Regions from separate parts of the Photobacterium nomapromontoriensis genome, predicted to be linked through region 1. Evidence: riboswitches for the same ligand, from Rfam matches in the RefSeq annotation. Region 1 holds a riboswitch; each other region holds the start of a gene.
What was found. A riboswitch is a leader RNA that binds a small molecule or an ion and turns the genes downstream of it on or off. The one in region 1 is predicted to bind lysine.

Region 1 (6,177 bases):
TCGCCACGCCCGTTATTACCATCCCTATTCTGGTGGTCCTGAGCTCACGCACTGGGTGGTTAGCTGCGGCGGTAGGTACATTGATGATGATCCCCTACTTGTACCGATTTGCTGCCAAAGCCCAATGGCGAATGTGGTTGCTGATGGTCGCTCTCAGCCTGAGTGTGTCTTGGGGACTCATCTCAAACCTCCACTGGACACCGCAAGGGGGGGAAAATCGCTTAAGCTTGGTCAGTGCTAGAGCGATGCATATCCCTCAAGCTATCGACATGTTCCTGAATAAACCACTCACGGGCTATGGCTATGGCCGATTTGAAGCTGGTTATATCACCCAAACGGCACAATGGCATCACAACGAGCCCAACCGACCAGCTGGAATGGCCGCACTGGATCATCCGCATAATGAACTAGCCTACTGGGCTGCGGAAGGGGGTATTGTCCCATTGGTAGCGCTACTCATTGCTGCTGCTGCCGTTTTCCTTAAAGTCAAAAAAGCAAAATCAGGCACTCAACTTGCCTTGGTGGGATTATTCTTTCCGCTGACCTTGCATACTCAGCTCGAATACCCGTTTTATCACTCGCTGGTCCATTGGCTGATTTTCATTATCCTGATCTATTGGGTCGATAACCTGACCGCCAAATACTACCGGCTCAAAATGAACTACATTCTCTCTATCCGGATACTGGCGCTAATGCTGCCACTAACGGTAACCGGTTATATGGCAACCACTCTCTATTCGGGATATCTGCTCACGAAGTACGAGACGACCCAACCTGTCAATATCAACTACCTTTTGCGGGTCAATAATCCCTGGGCATGGCAGAATCGTTTTGAATGGGATCTCCACCTGACTCAGCTTCAGCTTGGTGCTAGCACGGATAATCCGCAATTAATTCAGGAATACATCACTTGGGCTCAGCACAAAGCCAAACTATGGCCGCGCCCAGCACTGTACCAGAACCTGATCACCGCCTATCAATACCTCGGCAAGGATGGGGTGGCTGAACAAATTCGGCAGGAAGCGCGGTATCTGTTCCCAAGCGGCGAGTTCAACCAGCAACCCCACTCTTCTGCCAGTAAAGTAATGGCTAAGCCAATGAGTGCGACTGACGCTAGTCAGTAACCACCCCACCTAACAAAACGGCTACCGAAGTAGCCGTTTTTTCAAGTCTGCAACCGCATCATTTCAATGTTGTTTCCAGCGCACGTAGACAGAGCGCAACATTCTCACTGCGGGCCGCATATCCCATCAAGCCAATGCGCCATGCTTTACCGGCCAAAGCCCCCAGACCGGCACCAATTTCCAGGTTATAGCGTTCAAGTAGAATCTTCCGTACTTGTGCATCATCGATCCCTTGCGGAATATAAACGGCATTGAGTTGCGGCAGACGAGAGGACTCCTCAACAACAAACTCAATCCCGAGTTGCTCTAAACCTTCGCGTAACTCTTGATGTATATCACGATGGCGTTGCCATGCCTGTTCCAAACCTTCATGCTGCAGTAATACCAAGGCTTCATGCAGCGCATACAAGCTGTTTACTGGGGCGGTATGGTGATAGCTTCGCTTGCCCTCTCCGCTCCAATATCCTAAGACCAAACTCTGATCTAAAAACCAGCTCTGAACCGGTATCTGACGCTGCTGGATCTTTTCAATCGCACGCGGTGAAAATGTCAACGGTGATAAGCCCGGTACGCAGGAAAGGCACTTCTGGCTCCCTGAATAGACCGCATCCAGCTGCCATTCATCCACCAGCAGAGGTACACCACCCAGAGAGGTAACAGCATCAACAATAGTCAGGCAGCCATGCTCGCGAGCCAATTTAGCTATCGCTTGGGCATCACTCAAGGCCCCCGTTGACGTTTCGGCATGAACAAACGCCACAATTTTCGCATCCGGATGGCTGGTTAATGCCTGACGGACAAGTGCGGGATCAACGGGCTCTCCCCACGTATTGTCAACCATCACCGCAATGCCGCCACAACGCTCGACATTCTCCCGCATCCGCTCGCCAAACACGCCATTTCGACACACGATGATTTTGTCTCCCGGCTCAACCAGATTGACAAAACATGCTTCCATCCCGGCACTGCCTGGCGCTGAAACCGCAATCGTAAAAGTATTCTGAGTCTGAAATGCATATTGAAGTAGCTGCTTCAACTCATCCATCATGCCAATAAACAATGGGTCTAAATGGCCAATCGTCGGGCGGCTTAATGCTTGCAAGACTGACGGATAAATATCCGAAGGACCGGGGCCCATAAGGGTGCGTTGAGGTGGGTAAAAACGACCAATTTTCATTATTATTCCTCCCTGAAAGTAAGAGTGGTTATCATCAGTTTCGATAACAAGGGTACTTAATGACTATATCAGCTCTATCACGATTGTGCGTATTTCGATAGCTTACCCACTCTTGAATCATGACTGGTGCATTTTTCGGCTAATTTTGAGCAAATCATGTCATCTTATGATTGACAAACTGGCCACAGATCCGCTTCAATAAAGCACATTTTTTGTTCATCCTGATGCGCGTTATTTTCAGGTGAAAACAGAAGAGGAGCGTTACCCAGGTATCTAGGATTGCGGGGCCCCACCCCAAAGCAATCTGGAGAGGGGGAGTAACGCCGAGATATGACATGACAGGGGGCATGTTATATCGGCTTAGAAGGTTGAATCCTTCTAGCTGTCATCTTTCCCGAGACAATGGTGAGGGAAAGGTGGGGAGCTTCTGGTTGTTGTATCTTCCAAGATCTTACCGCTTTGCTCTCCTGACACTTATGTCGGGATCTTGATCCCGAGTCACCCCCCTATGTATGAGAACGTTTAATTTATTCATTTTGGGAGACTCGTTGTGAGCTTTATTGACAATAATTCTGCGGTTCCTCCGCCGATCACTGTAGCGAAATTTGGCGGCACCAGTGTAGCCGATCATGCCGCCATGAGCCGAAGCGCCGAAATCATTAAAAACAACCCATCAGCTAAGGTTGTATTGATCAGTGCGTGTTCCGGTGTAACCAACCTGCTAGTTGAATTAGCAAATGGAATTGCCGATATCGAGCAGCGCTCACAACGGCTACAACAACTTCGTACAATCCATCAATCGATTCTCGATGATTTAACGCAACCGGAATGCGTATCAACAGAGATCTATCAACTTCTTGATAATATCGCAACGCTATCGGAACACACGGCGACATCTCCGTCCGTCCAGTTTACCGATCAATTGGTTGCTCATGGAGAACTGCTGTCAACATTCCTTTTCACTCAGATCCTGAATGAAATGGGGGCACCAGCCCAACGTTTTGACATTCGTCATGTCATGCGTACCGATAACCAATATGGTAAAGCCGTACCAGATATTAATACCATCCGTCAGCTTGCAGAGCAGCATCTCCAGCCACTGCTGACAGATAAGATCATTGTTTCTCAGGGCTTTATTGGTTCTGATGACAAAGGAAAAACCACCACACTTGGTCGTGGCGGCAGTGACTACAGTGCAGCACTTATCGCAGAAGCAATCTGTGCAAATACGCTGGAAATCTGGACTGACGTACCGGGTATGTACAGTACCGACCCACGCATTACTGCCAATGCAAAGCCAATTAGTGAAATCAGTTTTAGTGAAGCATCGGAAATGGCTAACTTTGGGGCAAAAATTCTGCATCCATCAACGCTGCTTCCAGCGGTTCGTCAGCAGATCCCAGTTTTTATCGGATCCTCGAAAGCACCCGATCAAGGCGGCACATGGATCCGCCAGCATGTAACGGAGCCACCGAAGTTTCGTGCGCTGGCTTTACGTTGCAACCAGACCATGGTAACCCTCACTAGCCTGAAGATGTTCCATGCTTACGGTTTTCTATCTGAAGTCTTTCGGATCCTGGCTGAGCACAAAGTTTCTGTCGATCTGATCACCACATCAGAAGTCAGTATATCGCTAACTCTGGATCAAACTGATACCGGTGGCGGTGCACCCAATCTGCCAGCAGCCGCAACAGCAGCGCTAAGTGAGCTATGCCGAGTCGAGGTTGAGCATAACTTATGTCTTGTCGCCCTGATTGGCAATAAGCTAGGTGAAGCCCCCGGAGCAGCAACTCAGGTATTTGGTACACTCGACCAATACAGTCCTCGCATGATTTGCTTTGGTGCCAGCACCCATAACCTCTGCTTCTTGGTCAGTACTCAGGAGTCACGAGACGTAGTAAAAACACTGCATCAGGCTCTGTTCGAGTAATCCTCGCTCAGACACAAGAAAGGCGCTCAATGAGCGCCTTTCTTGTGTCAGTCAATTCTCGAAAGAACAGCCACGCCTAATGCAAATTAGGCCCCAGCCATTTTTCGGCCTCAATCGTGTTCCATCCTTTACGATCTGCATAGCTATCTCTCTGATCTTCTTGGATCTGTGCGATAGCAAAATAACGCGAGTCCGGATGAGAAAAATACCACCCCGATACCGACGCACCCGGCCACATGGCATAGCTGGATGTCAGCGACATGCCTATCGCCTCTTCCACGCCTAAAAGCTCCCACAATGTGCCTTTCTCTGTATGTTCTGGACATGCAGGATAACCGGGAGCAGGGCGGATCCCTTGATAATTTTCACGGATCAAATCCTCATTGGACAGGTCTTCATGTAACGAATATCCCCAAATTTCTTTCCGTACAATTTTATGTAAGTACTCTGCAAAAGCTTCAGCCAGACGATCAGCCACCGCTTGGATCATGATCGCATTATAGTCATCGCCCGCCGCTTTATAAGCATCGGCCAGCGCTCGCTCGCCGATACCTCCCGTCACGGCAAATGCCCCGACCCAATCAGACTTACCACTTACTTTCGGGGCGATATAGTCCGATAAGCAGTAATTGAAACCTTTTGGCTTCTCAGTCTGCTGACGTAAGTGATAAAGCACTTCTGCCACAACTGTACGCGACTCATCGGTATACACTTCAATGTCATCACCGACACTGTTGGCTGGAAATAATGCACATATCCCCTTCGCTTGTAATAAGCCCTCGCTTTCCACTCTATCCAGTAACGAATTCGCATCATCAAATAAACGCTTCGCTTCCTCTCCAACCTCTTCGTGATCAAAGATAGCAGGGTATTTCCCCATCAATGACCAAGTCATGAAAAAGGGAGTCCAGTCGATATAACTGCGCAGGGTCGCGACATCAACGTCATTAAATTCATGTATACCCGGTTTAGCAGGTACCGGCGGTGTATAACTCTCCCAGTCAATATCAACCTTATTGACGCGAGCCGCTTCCAATTTTACGGGCTTAGATCGAGGGCGTTTACGAGCATGCTGCTCACGTACCACATCATAATCAGCCTGCAGCTTTTCGACAAAGGCAGGCTTGAGATTTTCAGACAACAGCGATGAACATACGCCAACTGCACGAGAAGCGTTGTTCACATACACCACTGGCTGATGGTAGTTTTGTTCAATCTTCACTGCGGTATGGGCTTTCGATGTTGTCGCTCCACCGATTAATAACGGTAATTCAAATCCCTGGCGTTCCATCTCTTTGGCCACATACACCATTTCATCCAACGATGGGGTGATCAACCCAGATAGACCTATAATATCAACGTTTTTTTCTTTGGCGACTTGAAGGATTTTCTCGCACGGCACCATCACCCCAAGGTCAATGATTTCATAGTTATTGCACTGTAATACCACACCAACAATATTCTTACCTATATCGTGCACATCACCTTTAACGGTTGCCAGTAAGATCTTCCCATTGGACGATCCGGATTGTTTAGACGCATTGATAAATGGCTCTAAATGAGCAACAGCCTGCTTCATCACCCGCGCTGATTTCACGACTTGTGGCAGAAACATTTTACCCTCACCAAACAGGTCGCCGACCACATTCATGCCATCCATGAGTGGCCCCTCAATCACGGCAAGCGGTTTATCAGCATTCAGCCGCGCCTCTTCAGTATCTGCAATAATAAATTCGGTGATCCCTTTGACAAGAGCATGCTCCAAACGCTTCTCTACTGGCCAAGTTCGCCATACCAAAGCTGTAGCATCGGATTCTTTACCTACATCCTTCCCTGCGTATTCAGCGGCAATATCGAGCAAACGCTCAGTACTATCATCTCGCCGGTTAAGCACCACGTCTTCCACGGCTTCGCGCAGTTTATCTGGCACATTATCGTAAACCTCA
Region 2 (6,177 bases), on a different contig from region 1:
AAAAACTCAATGCACGGAACTTACCATGCGATAAACAACAAGCATTTACCGAGATATCTCGCTGAATTCTGCTTTAAGTTCAATCGCAGATTTGATTTGGAAGAAATGATAGATAACCTGATTCACTCAAGTATTCAAACAGCACCGATGCCTGAGCGCTTACTCAAATTGGCTGAGGCTCGGTGGTAATCAGGTGAGACTAAGCCTATATTGTTATTAGGCTGACAACAGTGTGGCGTTAATGGCCGTAAATATAGACACTCCGCAATGTTTAGAAATAGCTGTTTAATGCTGTGGAATAGAAGTTATGTGCTCTTGCCCAGACGCCTTGCTCTGTTTCGCCTTTAGCTAGTAATAACAAGTGCGGCAATAGCTGCTCGGCAAAGTCTTCGCTGCTCTCTTTTGGCAGTACGGTTGGCAAGTGGTCAACAGCCTGTACCCATATACCCTCTACGTCTGATTCGATAACCGGATGCGACAGCTTGGTACACTGGCTGTAGATACGAATTGGGTTGTCAGGGTTATTTGGATCGCAACTGACATCACTCACCATGCTTAACTGCGGCGATGTTCCCAAGCTCTCTTTGGTGACAAATGGTGGCGTGTTTTCTGCTAAATACGCACAGTTGACTAAAATGTCATAGTCATTGATGGCGGTGAACGGGCCACCGGCTTGTGTTTCTGCTACATCCCACCCATCGGCTTGGATCCCCAAGTCGGAGAATAAATCCATCGCACCACGTCCACAGCGGCCAAATTGTCCGATGATCAGAACCTTAGGCTGTGCTTGCAGTGTGGCTGTTTGTGCCCGCAAGTGAGTGAGGTAATGAGAGCGGTCAGGGAAACTCGTCACCCCAGGATATGGCATATTGGTGCTCAGGTGATGAATAAACCCGGATAAACCAATTGCCGCGCCGACATAACCCGCCCAATAGCCAAATGCACACACACGTTTGCCATTATCATCCTGGAGGAATTCCAGATCCAAAATCGCCCCGCAACCCGACTGGAAGCGTTGCAGAATTTGCTCAGCTTCATCTTGCCCTTTAAAGGCGTGAGCGAAATAGATGTGGCGGTGCTTCAGCGGGAAGCTATCTTCGGCTAACTCTTTGAGTCCCAGTATAAAAGCCTGCTCTGGTGCATTAGGCCAACTGTGTCCGTCTACTAACTGACAGCCAATATCAGCATAGTTTTGATCGGTAAATACCCGAGTGGTGCTGCGCTCAACAATGACCTGCGCACCCGCTTCAATCAGCGCTTTTGCGCCGTTAGGTGTAAGTGGTGTACGGTGTTCACCCACTTTTACCTCATCGCGAAGCCAAAAAATATTCTTGTTCATGTTAATTCCTTATAACTACAAAACAGGTGCTGGGCTCAACACCGCTTGGCGACGGATCATCACGGCGATAAGCACAAGCTGTAAAATTGCCGCAGCCACAATGGTGTACGGGCTACGGGTTATTTCTGCCACCATAAAGCCAAGGCTGGCAGTGATCCCGGTCAGAATGGCGTAAGGGAATTGCGTACGCACATGGGCAACGTGATCACACCCGGTGGACATTGAACTCAAAATGGTGGTATCGGAAATTGGGGAGGAGTGATCACCTAACATTCCGCCACTCAATGCCGCACCGATGCAAATGAGAGGATCCGCGCCTAATGCGCTGGCAACGGGCACGGCAATGGGGATCAGGATGGCAAAGGTGCCCCATGACGATCCCGTTGCGACAGAAATAAAGCTACCAATAATGAAAATTAAGGCGGGTAGTAGAAACACGGGGAGCCGATCATCCATCACTTGACTGATATATTCCCCGGTACCTAATGATTTACAAATATCCCCTAAGGTCCATGCCAGTAGCAAGATGATCAAAATAAGCATGATCCGCTGCATGCCGGAAATAAACGTATTGAACGAGGTGTTGGCCGTCATGGTTTTGGTATACGCGTAATACACAATGGCCGTGAGTGAGGCGATAAGGTAGCTGGTGCCGAGTGTTGTTCGGATAATCGGCCCGTTAATGGTGCCATGCAGATAATAGTTGTAGCTAAACAACACCACGATGGTGGCAAATAATACCCCTAATGGGACTAAAATCAGTGACATTGAGGGGGCGTTAGTGACTGTGTTCGTCGTGGCTGTGATTGATGGTTGCTGGCTGGCCTGTTCTTCAGCGTCTGCCATTGGTCCCCAGTCTTTTTTCATGATGGCGTAAACGGGCACACTCAGTAGCGCCAGTAATGCATAGAGTTGGTAAGGGATCACCTGCAGAAAGGTGGCAAAGCCATCAACGGGGGTGCCCATATTGTCATAAGCGTTTTCTATCAACCCTTGTGAGTACACGCCCCAACTGATTATCGGGATTAACACACACACTGGAGAGGAGGTTGAATCGATAATAAAGGCCAGTTTCTCTTTACTTAATTTCAGTTTTTCATAGATAGGTGAAAACATGGGGCCAAGGATCAATGAGTTCCCTGAGTCAGTGAAAAATACCCCGATCCCCGCCGCCCACGTCGCCAGCTGGGCTTTGCATGGTGAGGAGATAAAGCGGGTGGCGACAGTAGAAAAGGCCGCCATGCCACCACTTTGCTCAACTAAGTAGATAAACCCCGAGATAATGGTGATCACAATAATAATTTGTGCATTACTGGTTTTCGCCAACTGAGCAAAGGGCCCGTCAGATAAGAACATCAGTACGGTATCGGCGGGGTGTCCTTTGGTCAAAATTAGCATGCCGCTAATAACGGCAACACCTAGAGCCAGTACAACGTGACGTGTTGTAAAGGCGAGGACTAGGGCAAGTAAAGCGGGTACGATGGATAATATTCCGTAATCAGCCATGCGTCGACATCTCCTAAAAATAGATCAAAACAGTGACAAATAGAGAGACATTGAGACACGGACAGACAAAACAGTGCAAAGGGGCGGGTAGCTATACCCACTCCGATGAAAATGTGTTGTAGCGCTCCATCCAGACAAGGTCTGAGATGACAGTGTTGTTCTTATTAAGAACGACCCCAGTAGCCAGGCTGACACCCTGTACCACTTCGGCATTGACTCCTTTTACCTAGTTTCATCGGCTGTCGACCTCCACTAAGTGACTGATAGGCAATGCGCCTCTACTTGTAGCGAAGATCAAATAGCATCCTGCTTGGCTAAGAATAAATCACACAAATGGTTAAAATTAATATTATTAGTGGCGAGTTGTGATGATGATCATGTAAATATTTCAATTATGTTATCGGGGTGGTGTCTGTGATGCATATTGCAGACATAAAAACTGTGCGTGAAGCCTAAATATCTCTCGCGCTGCTGAATATCTTGAGGTAGCTTGAATGAAGTTGATAAATCAAGGAATTAGGGACGAGAGATGAAGACGATTGGGATGCTAGGTGGGATGAGCTGGGAATCGACATTAAGCTATTATCAGGCGCTGAATGAAGGCGTTAAACAGCGTTTAGGCGGGTTACATTCTGCCAAAATCTGTCTGTATAGTGTGGATTTTGATGAAATCGAGACTCTACAGCATCAAGGGAAATGGGATGAAACGGCGACGATTCTGGCTGATGCGGCACAAGCGGTAGAGAACGGTGGCGCGGATTTTATTCTGATTTGTACCAACACGATGCATAAAGTGGCCCCGCAAATTGAAGCAAAGGTAGCGATTCCTATTTTGCATATTGCGGATGCGACTGCGCAAAATCTCATTGATCACGGTATTAAAAAAGTCGGGCTGCTGGGTACGCGCTTTACCATGGAGCAAGATTTTTATAAAGGCCGCCTAACTGACAAGTTTGGTATCGAAGTGATCGTGCCGGACAGTGATGACAGGGAAAGCGTGCATAACATTATTTATCAAGAGCTATGCCGGGGTGAAATACGTGATGAATCTCGATCAACGTACGCGAAAATTATTGATAAATTGCACCAATCCGGCGCTGAGGCAGTGATTTTAGGCTGTACCGAGATCGCGCTGCTGATCCAGCAATCCCATACCAATGTCCCACTGTTTGATACTACCGCCATCCATGCACAGGCAGCGGTTGAGTTAGCGCTGAAGTAGAAAAAGTTAATTGGCAATAAATTTTAATCGCATCGCACTGAGGCGCATTGGAGAAAATGCGCCTTAGTGGTTCTAAGGATTGATGATGAAATATAGAAGTATTGTAATGGCGGTTGGTTGCTTATCATTACCGATAATCGCTTCAGCTGAAAATACATCCCTGTATTGGGAGAATTATGTTGCGAGCCGTAGTCAGGGGAGTGATCTTGTTGATCCTAACTATGTTGCGCAAGATGGCTTTATTCCACCAAACTTTTCATATGCTGGTTATCAGCGTGGTGATGTTCCGCTTCCTGACTATTCTCGTTATGCCGATTATAAAATTTTTAATGTCACTGATTATGGTGCGGTGGCGAATGATGGATTAAGCGACAAGAAAGCATTTCAGGCAATGGCAAATGCTGTGAACTCATATCGACAAAAAAGTCGTCAAGGGATTATTTTCTATGTGCCAGAAGGTGATTTTATTATTAACGATAAATCGGATATGAACTCCATCGATCCTAATAATCTGACGCATATTCGTCAGCAGCAAATTATTTCTATTATCGGAGATAATATTATATTACGTGGTGCTGGCGCTGATAAAACACGATTGCTAATGAAGACGCATCTTCTTCCTGAAACGCCGAAGAAGATGTGGAGTACACCTTATATAATTCAGATAGGGCAAGATAAGGATCATTTTGATACGACAGTTAAAACTGATGTGACACAAAATATTATCGGCGATAGTCGCTTTAGTTTAACGGTGAAAGATGCATCGGCCTTTAAAGCCGGTGATTACGCAGAGATCCGTGGTGTCATCACTCATCGAGAGCGTATTGACGATGCGATTTCTCCTTATAAATTTGAGATCAATAAAAAAACCGGTAAAGCACGTTGGAGTGAATTAGATAAAAATCTGATAAAAATTGAAAAACATCAGATCGCGTCAGTTATGGGAAATTCGCTGACTTTTACCACCCCTGTGGGGCATACAATCAATGCTGACGATAATTGGACGGTGACAAAAATTGTTCCCGCGACAGGGATTGGTGTTGAAGGAATTACCTTTGCAGGCAGTTGGTCGGGGTACTTTATCCATCATGCCGATGCATTACATGACAGCGGTTATAGTATTTTACGTTTAACTCGCGCAACAGATAGTTGGATCCGTGACATTGAAGTGACTGATTTTAATCAGGCTATACAGATAGCCAATTCTTTTAATGTCACTGCACAAGATATCGTGTTAAGTGGTAACCCCGGTCATCTTGCGCTGTCGATATTATATGGTAACAATAACCTTGTTCAGGATGTCAGTGATAATGCCAATACGTGGCATGCACCAGGATTGTCGAAGTATTCCAGTCATAATGTTAATTTGAGAACGACATATTCGCCGTTGATGGGGCTGGATTTACATGGCGCTCAAAGTACCGATAACTTATTTGACAATATTAAAGGGGGCTGTGTACAAGGGCATTGGGGAGCCGCCGTTAAAAACCAACCCAATCATCTGAAAGGGCTTTATGTTTGGAATGCTGAAAATACCGGAAAAGCCAATGATAAGTTATATTTCATGTCATCAAATGGGATGTATGGAAAATTAATTATGCCACATCTGATTGGACTTCATGGTAATCCGCTCAATGTGAACTCTCAGTTTGATTATATGATGAATGCAAACCAAAAAGGCTGGGCTAAATATTCGTCACTTCCTGACAGAAAACAGCCACAAGCCCATATTGAATCAAATGGATTTCCGGTTTATCCCCAGTCTTTGTATGACGCTCAGCTGAAATATCGGCAAGCCAGACAGTAACCTGATTAAAGTGGCGAACTATTTATAGCGATGTCGTACGTTAAGGTATGGCATCGCTTTATCTTTATCTCTATATTGGTTTATCGGTCTGTGTTTTTTCACTCTTTTCCAACTTGATCAGTGAATCACTGATCGCGCGTAAATCCGAGCGGAAACGGAAGCTGTCCTGCAAAGGGGCGATCTGTTGCCATAATGCTAGGGATTTCGCCTTTTTGCCTTGAATCTGGTAGGTTTCGGCCAGTGCTAATCGGAGCAGGGTCGAGTGTAAGTCGTTACTGCCGGGATAGGCGTTGAGTCGAGCAG
Region 3 (6,177 bases), on a different contig from region 1:
ACCGATAGAATCGAGTCCGGTTTCCAGCATAAACAAGGTTGGCCCCGCCACCAAAACAAAGGCCAACAGTGCCAGCGCGCCCCAGAAGTTAATATTACTGAGCACTTTAATGCCTTCATCCATCCCTTTATAAGATGAATACGCAAATAAAGCCGTACAAAGTAGTAACACGCCAATCTGAGTCGTTGTTGTTGATGGGATCCCAAATAAATAGCTGATCCCCTCATTGATCAACGGTGCCGCCAAGCCCAGCGTAGTCGCCGCGCCACCGAGCAGACCAAAGATAAACAAAATATCAATGACCTTACCCCATTTACCATGGCTACGCGCCTCACCAATAACAGGCATTAACGCAGCAGAAACTTTCAATACTGGCTGTTTACGCACATAGAAGAAATAGGCGATAGGAATGGCTGGGATCAGATAAATTGACCATGCAACCGGCCCCCAGTGGAAAATACCGTACGTCGCCGCCCAACGCACCGCTTCCTCACTGCCTGGTTCTAACTGGAAAGGGGGGCTCTGATAATAATATGCCCATTCAATAGTCCCCCAATACAGGATACTGGCACCGATACCACCACAGAACAGCATCGCCGCCCAAGAGGCGGTTTTAAATTCCGGCTTTTCGTCAGCATCACCTAATTTAATCTGGCCTATATCTGAAAAAATGATATAAATCATAAAGAAGAAAGCAGCGAGGCCGAGTGCCAAATAAAGGAAACCGAGTTTATCAGTCATGAATGTTTTGGCTATCGCAATCCACTCTGCACCTTGGGCTGGAAACAACAATAGGGGGATTATCACGGAGAACAACAACCCTAACGCCCCAAAAAAGGTCGGCTTGTCGATCAATTCAAAGTGTTTTTTAATCATGCTAACTCCTTAGCAAATGAAAATTCCATGCATAGATAAGTCGATAATCATTCATAAACACCAGACACACAAACCAATAACCTAATCGTAACGATAAGAACAATAGATTGTTGCCAAATATCTATCTTTTTTGTGATTTAACACTTGCTCTGTGGTCGGTTATTGATAAGATAGCTAACGCAAACCCTTAATCAGTAGAGGCGCGCTGCCTATAAGTACCCGTGCGGAGGATGATACCGATGATGCCGGAGAAAGGAGTCAGCGCCGAAGTGACTGTTGTTATCACACTCAGTCGCTGGGCTTACGTCGAATAGGCGTAAGACTGCCATAGTTTTTTTCCTATGGAGCGCTACCTGAAGGGGTAACAAGTCATCACTTTTGTACGTCTTCGTTACACCTCTTTTCGGTAGATCTCCACCTTATTTTGTAGGTGTACAGAGATCATGAACCTCATCCATTATTCAGATTCCGCTTGGTCAATTCTCCCGCCAGTGTTAGCGGTTATCCTCGCTGTTACAACACGTCGTGTCCTATTATCACTAGGTGCAGGTATCGTTTCCGGTGCCTTTATGCTGACCGATTATTCACCTGTTGGCGCACTAAAATACCTTTCAGAGAAAGTCCTTAGCATTGTATGGTCTAACGGCAGCCTGAACAGCGATAACGTTAATATGATCATTTTCATGTTATTGCTAGGCGCATTGATCAGCCTGATGAGTGCCTCTGGCGCGACACAAGCCTTTGCCGACTGGGCAGCCGTACGCTGCAAAGATCGACGCAGTGCTAAATCGCTAACAGGTTTGATGGTATTCATCTTTTTTATCGACGACTTTTTCCATAGCCTGTCTGTAGGTGCTATTTGTCGCCCAGTTACCGACCGTTTCCAAATTTCTCGCGCTAAACTGGCGTATTTGTTGGACTCAACAGCAGCACCAGTTTGTGTACTCATGCCTATTTCGTCTTGGGGAGCTTATATCATCGCCCTGATTGGCGGGATCATGGTGGCACATAACGTGACAGACCAGAGCCCAATCGCTGCGTTCGTCGAGATGGTACCGATGAACCTATATGCGGTATTTACGCTGGTTATGGTGCTATGTGTCATTGCATTCCAACTTGATATTGGCCCAATGCGTAAGCACGAAGAGTGGGCGCTGGAAGGTAAACTATGGGATGAGTCTCGTGGCCGTCCAACGGGTCTTGATATCGAAACACCTGAAGGCAGCAACGGTAGCATGATTGATATGGTACTCCCTATCCTGACGCTAACTGCAGCGACGGTCTATTTCATGATCGAATCAGGTGCAACTGTACTGGCTGCGAAAGGCCTTGAGTTCAGCGTTATTGGCTCATTCGAAAACACTAACGTCGGTTCATCATTGGTATATGGTGCAATCTGTAGCTTAGTCGTTTCTATTGCACTCGCACTACGCTTGAAACTCAGTGCTAAAACCTGGCTTAAAGCCGCACCCCAAGGGATCAGCGCGATGCTGCCTGCTATCGTGATTCTGTTCTTTGCCTGGACTATCGGTGGTGTGGTACGTGACATGGAAACCGGTATGTACCTGGCTTCGATGGCAAATGGCAACATCCCAATTGAAATGCTGCCTGCTGTTATCTTCGTTCTGTCTTGTGCAATGGCATTTGCAACTGGCACAAGCTGGGGCACCTTCGGCATCATGCTACCGCTAGCAGGCGACATTGCTGCAGCTAGTGATATCAGCATGTTACTACCTATGCTATCTGCTGTACTGGCAGGTGCGGTATTTGGTGACCACAGTTCACCAATCTCAAGTACCAGTATTTTGTCTGCGACAGGCGCAGGTTGTCACCATATGGATCACGTACTGACTCAGCTACCTTATGCGGTATCTGTTGCCTTTGGTGCACTACTTGGCTATATCGCAATTGGTTACACCCACTCTGCATGGGCGGGCCTTGCTGTCAGCGGCGTATGGTTTATCGGATTCTGCATGTTTGCAATGCGTAAGAACCAACCAATTATGGACATGGCTGAAGCAAAATAACGCTCCAGTAAAAACCTTCGCTCCAAAACACATCAAGCACCCATTGGGTGCTTGATGTGTCTCTAGCGTTTCATTTTGCGAAAGACCCGTATTAGATCCTACTTACGCCCCATCATGCGTAAGATCCGCAGGAATAAATTGATAATATCCATATACAACGCAGCGGCACTGTCTACCGCGTTATCGAATGTTTTCGGGATCTGATTTGCCCGCCCCCAATCGTAGCCAATGTAACCACAGAAGATGAACACAATAACCCAGTCAATCCATGCTTGATGAATACCCAAAACAAAAATCTGGAACAGTTCAATCAATAGCACCATTAATAATGAAATACATAAAGTGCCAGCGATACGGTTGAAAAAGGCTGGAAATAAGGTTCCCAATAGCATCATACACCCGGTAACAAAGCCCGTGACTTTAATTGCCTCTAACACCAGGCCGGGGTCATAGTTGGAAACAACAACATTGATAACAAAACCAAACGGCACCACGACAAAATTGTAACCAACAAAACTTATCAAGGGGCTATCAGACGAGCTAAATAGATAAACACCAAATAGGCAGCTGGCAAAGTAGCTGATAAAAAACACCCACGGTGATACCGAAAGTACAGTATCAACCGAAATTGCTGATACCATCCACCAGTTAACCCCAAACCCCCAGCACAACACCGCGCCAATGGTTAAGTTATACAGTCTGGCACTAATTTCTGGCTCGTCAGAGTCGGTTCGATCAAAAACATTTGATTCCAGCATTGTTTGTATTCTCCCTAACAAAACGGCAAATATGACAAAATATTACCACCGTAGAATAAGGAGATAATGACTCTATTCCCAATATCATCCTCTACATTGGCAATTTGCGAGAGATACCCAAGTTACCTCAGCGAAGAAACAGGTTTATTCATGCTAAAGAGAATCTGGTTTATTTGTTAGAACACTAGTCAAACATGACACCCATTTGAAATCTCTAAGATAGAGGGCTGGAAAGCACAAAAATATCACAAAAATATGGGTGTCATGGATAAAATACTCTCAAGCCATTCAAAAACACAAAAAGCCGTCATGTTGACGGCTTTTACTCTTGTGTTTAGGCTATATCAGGTGTTGCGATTAGCCGATAAACTTACTCATGAAGTTACCGATATTGCTGAAGCTTGCTGCCGCCATTACCACCACAATCAGTGCGCCAATCGCAGACAAGTACATCGGATGCTTATAGTCACCGACAATGTCTTTACGGCGGGTTGCAGCCAATACAATACCCAGTACGATTGGCAGAATAATGCTGTTCACCAAACCAGCCAGCATCAGTAGCAGAATCGGCATGTTCATGAATACCGTACCCAGGCTGGTCAGCACGATAAAGCCGACACACCATGCTTTCTCATTGCGTGCTACGACTGGGAACAAGGTTTTGATCAGCGAGATAGCCATGTAAGAGTTACCCACTACTGACGTGATAGAGGCAACGAACAATACTAGGCCAAAGATGAAGTAACCTACATCACCCGCACCGTGACGAAAGGCGTCAGCTGCCGGGTTGGAGCCATTCAACACAGCACCAGTTGCAATCACCCCAAACACCGCCAAGAACAGCAGGATACGGATCACGACCGCAATAGAGATACCTGCCCACGCCGCTTTTTTGATTACACCTACGTTATCTTCACCTTGCAGGCCGATATCGACAAGACGCTGAGCGCCCGTGTAGTAACCACCTACTGCGCCACCAACAATCGTCAGGGTTGGTAGAAGCAGGCTGCCCATATCCGTCGGCATTACCGCTGCCACCAGCGTTTCACCAAGAGGGGGTAAGCTGGTCATCGCCACATAAGCGATAAGAACAATCATGAACAAACCCAGATAGCGCGCCATCTGATCCATACGCTTGGAAGCGTTGTGAACCACAAACAGCAAACTGCCAACAACTCCGGTAAATAGTGCACCCCAGGTCGTATCAACCCCGGTAAGCACATTGATACCTAATGCTGAACCACTGACATTACCAAAGTTGAACGCCACTGCACCCAACGCCAGCAAGATCCCGATAAAATAGCCCATCCCCGGCGCCATCTTATTAGCGATATCTTGAATACGCAGACCTGAAACACCCACAATACGCCACAAGTTCATCACAATACCGAAGGTGATAAACATCGAGGCAAATACTGGGAATGCCATGTCAACTTTATAAATATTTGTGAAAACAGCTGTTTGGGTAAGGAAGCCAGGACCAACAGAAGTCGTAGCCATCAAAAAGGCGACACTTAAAATGGCTTTATTCTGCCACGTTGTTGATTTTGATTCGTGTGTGGATGCAGTGTTTGATGCTGATATTGTACAGCTGGATGTTGTGCTAACGGTCATGCCAATTCCCCAAAAATGTTGTCTCTCTCTTTTATAAAAAAGAAAAACAACTGACCGGGATCAGCTGATATGTGGCAGGCGGAACATCTCACCAACAGTTAGTCTGTCGGTAGCAATCGTTTGCTGGGCGCGGATATTAATGACTTAGCCAACAGCTGTCAACAATAAACATCCGTTGTAAGGGAAATAGTTATCCATGGTCGCACGCCGCTTCATCCTTTCATAACTGTCAACCATGCATTTCAGTAAGGAGATACTGACTCTCGATATTAAAGGCAATGTTACCGAATCAACGGGACAACTTTGCTGCGTTTCGCTCAGGTAAATATCGATTTTTCTTCAAATAAACCAATGTGTTGCTGCAAAAATAGCCAATAAAAAGAATAATTTTTTACACAAAAAATTATGTGACATTGCTCACAGGAATATGTCTGGTTATGATTACACTACAGCAAAAAAATAAGTAGTAACCTGTGCAATTAGACTCTACCTCCACCCAAGTGTTCTATCATTTGCTTGATCTTGATGACGCAGAAAAACATGCGTTTTTAATCACGCTGCAAGCAGACAATCCCGAGGTATATCAGCAGCTATTGCCTTTGCTTGCCGTTGATACCGATCAACCCTTCACCGGACTCTTGGGATTTCATGCTCAACTCGCCACCGATGACGATCTTGATTTCAGCCATCATGCTATTGACAAATATCAACTAGCTCATGAGTTAGGACGAGGCGGGATGGGCGTTGTGTATGCTGCCTATCGGGCTGATAAAACCTTTGAGCAACAGTTGGCGATAAAATTTATCCAACCCACGCTCACGCAGGTATTGGGAAAGCATGCGCTCTTTGCTGAAGCGCAGTTATTAGCACGCCTCAATCACCCTTGCATTGCGAAAGTTTTC

Region 2: it holds a riboswitch for lysine, as region 1 does, so the genes downstream of both, L4D12_RS00080 (Na+/H+ antiporter NhaC family protein) here and lysC (lysine-sensitive aspartokinase 3) in region 1, are expected to answer to the same signal.
Region 3: it holds a riboswitch for lysine, as region 1 does, so the genes downstream of both, L4D12_RS12170 (Na+/H+ antiporter NhaC family protein) here and lysC (lysine-sensitive aspartokinase 3) in region 1, are expected to answer to the same signal.

What each region holds. Positions count from the first base shown of each region.
Region 1 is NZ_JAKJSL010000032.1:7,068-13,244, reverse strand. Features, by position in the region: gene L4D12_RS13765 (PglL family O-oligosaccharyltransferase) at 1-1,124, shown strand, start outside; gene L4D12_RS13760 (pyridoxal-phosphate-dependent aminotransferase family protein) at 1,183-2,301, opposite strand; lysine riboswitch at 2,545-2,736, shown strand; gene lysC (lysine-sensitive aspartokinase 3) at 2,852-4,231, shown strand; gene metH (methionine synthase) at 4,308-6,177, opposite strand, start outside.
Region 2 is NZ_JAKJSL010000001.1:16,220-22,396, forward strand. Features, by position in the region: gene L4D12_RS00070 (IS1595 family transposase) at 1-189, shown strand, start outside; gene L4D12_RS00075 (saccharopine dehydrogenase) at 272-1,339, opposite strand; gene L4D12_RS00080 (Na+/H+ antiporter NhaC family protein) at 1,355-2,845, opposite strand; lysine riboswitch at 2,957-3,134, opposite strand; gene L4D12_RS00085 (aspartate/glutamate racemase family protein) at 3,375-4,067, shown strand; gene L4D12_RS00090 (DUF4955 domain-containing protein) at 4,150-5,874, shown strand; gene L4D12_RS00095 (serine/threonine protein kinase) at 5,945-6,177, opposite strand, start outside.
Region 3 is NZ_JAKJSL010000028.1:103,715-109,891, forward strand. Features, by position in the region: gene L4D12_RS12165 (BCCT family transporter) at 1-873, opposite strand, end outside; lysine riboswitch at 1,064-1,236, shown strand; gene L4D12_RS12170 (Na+/H+ antiporter NhaC family protein) at 1,320-2,903, shown strand; gene L4D12_RS12175 (Bax inhibitor-1 family protein) at 3,002-3,661, opposite strand; gene L4D12_RS12180 (NRAMP family divalent metal transporter) at 4,019-5,275, opposite strand; gene L4D12_RS12185 (serine/threonine protein kinase) at 5,749-6,177, shown strand, end outside.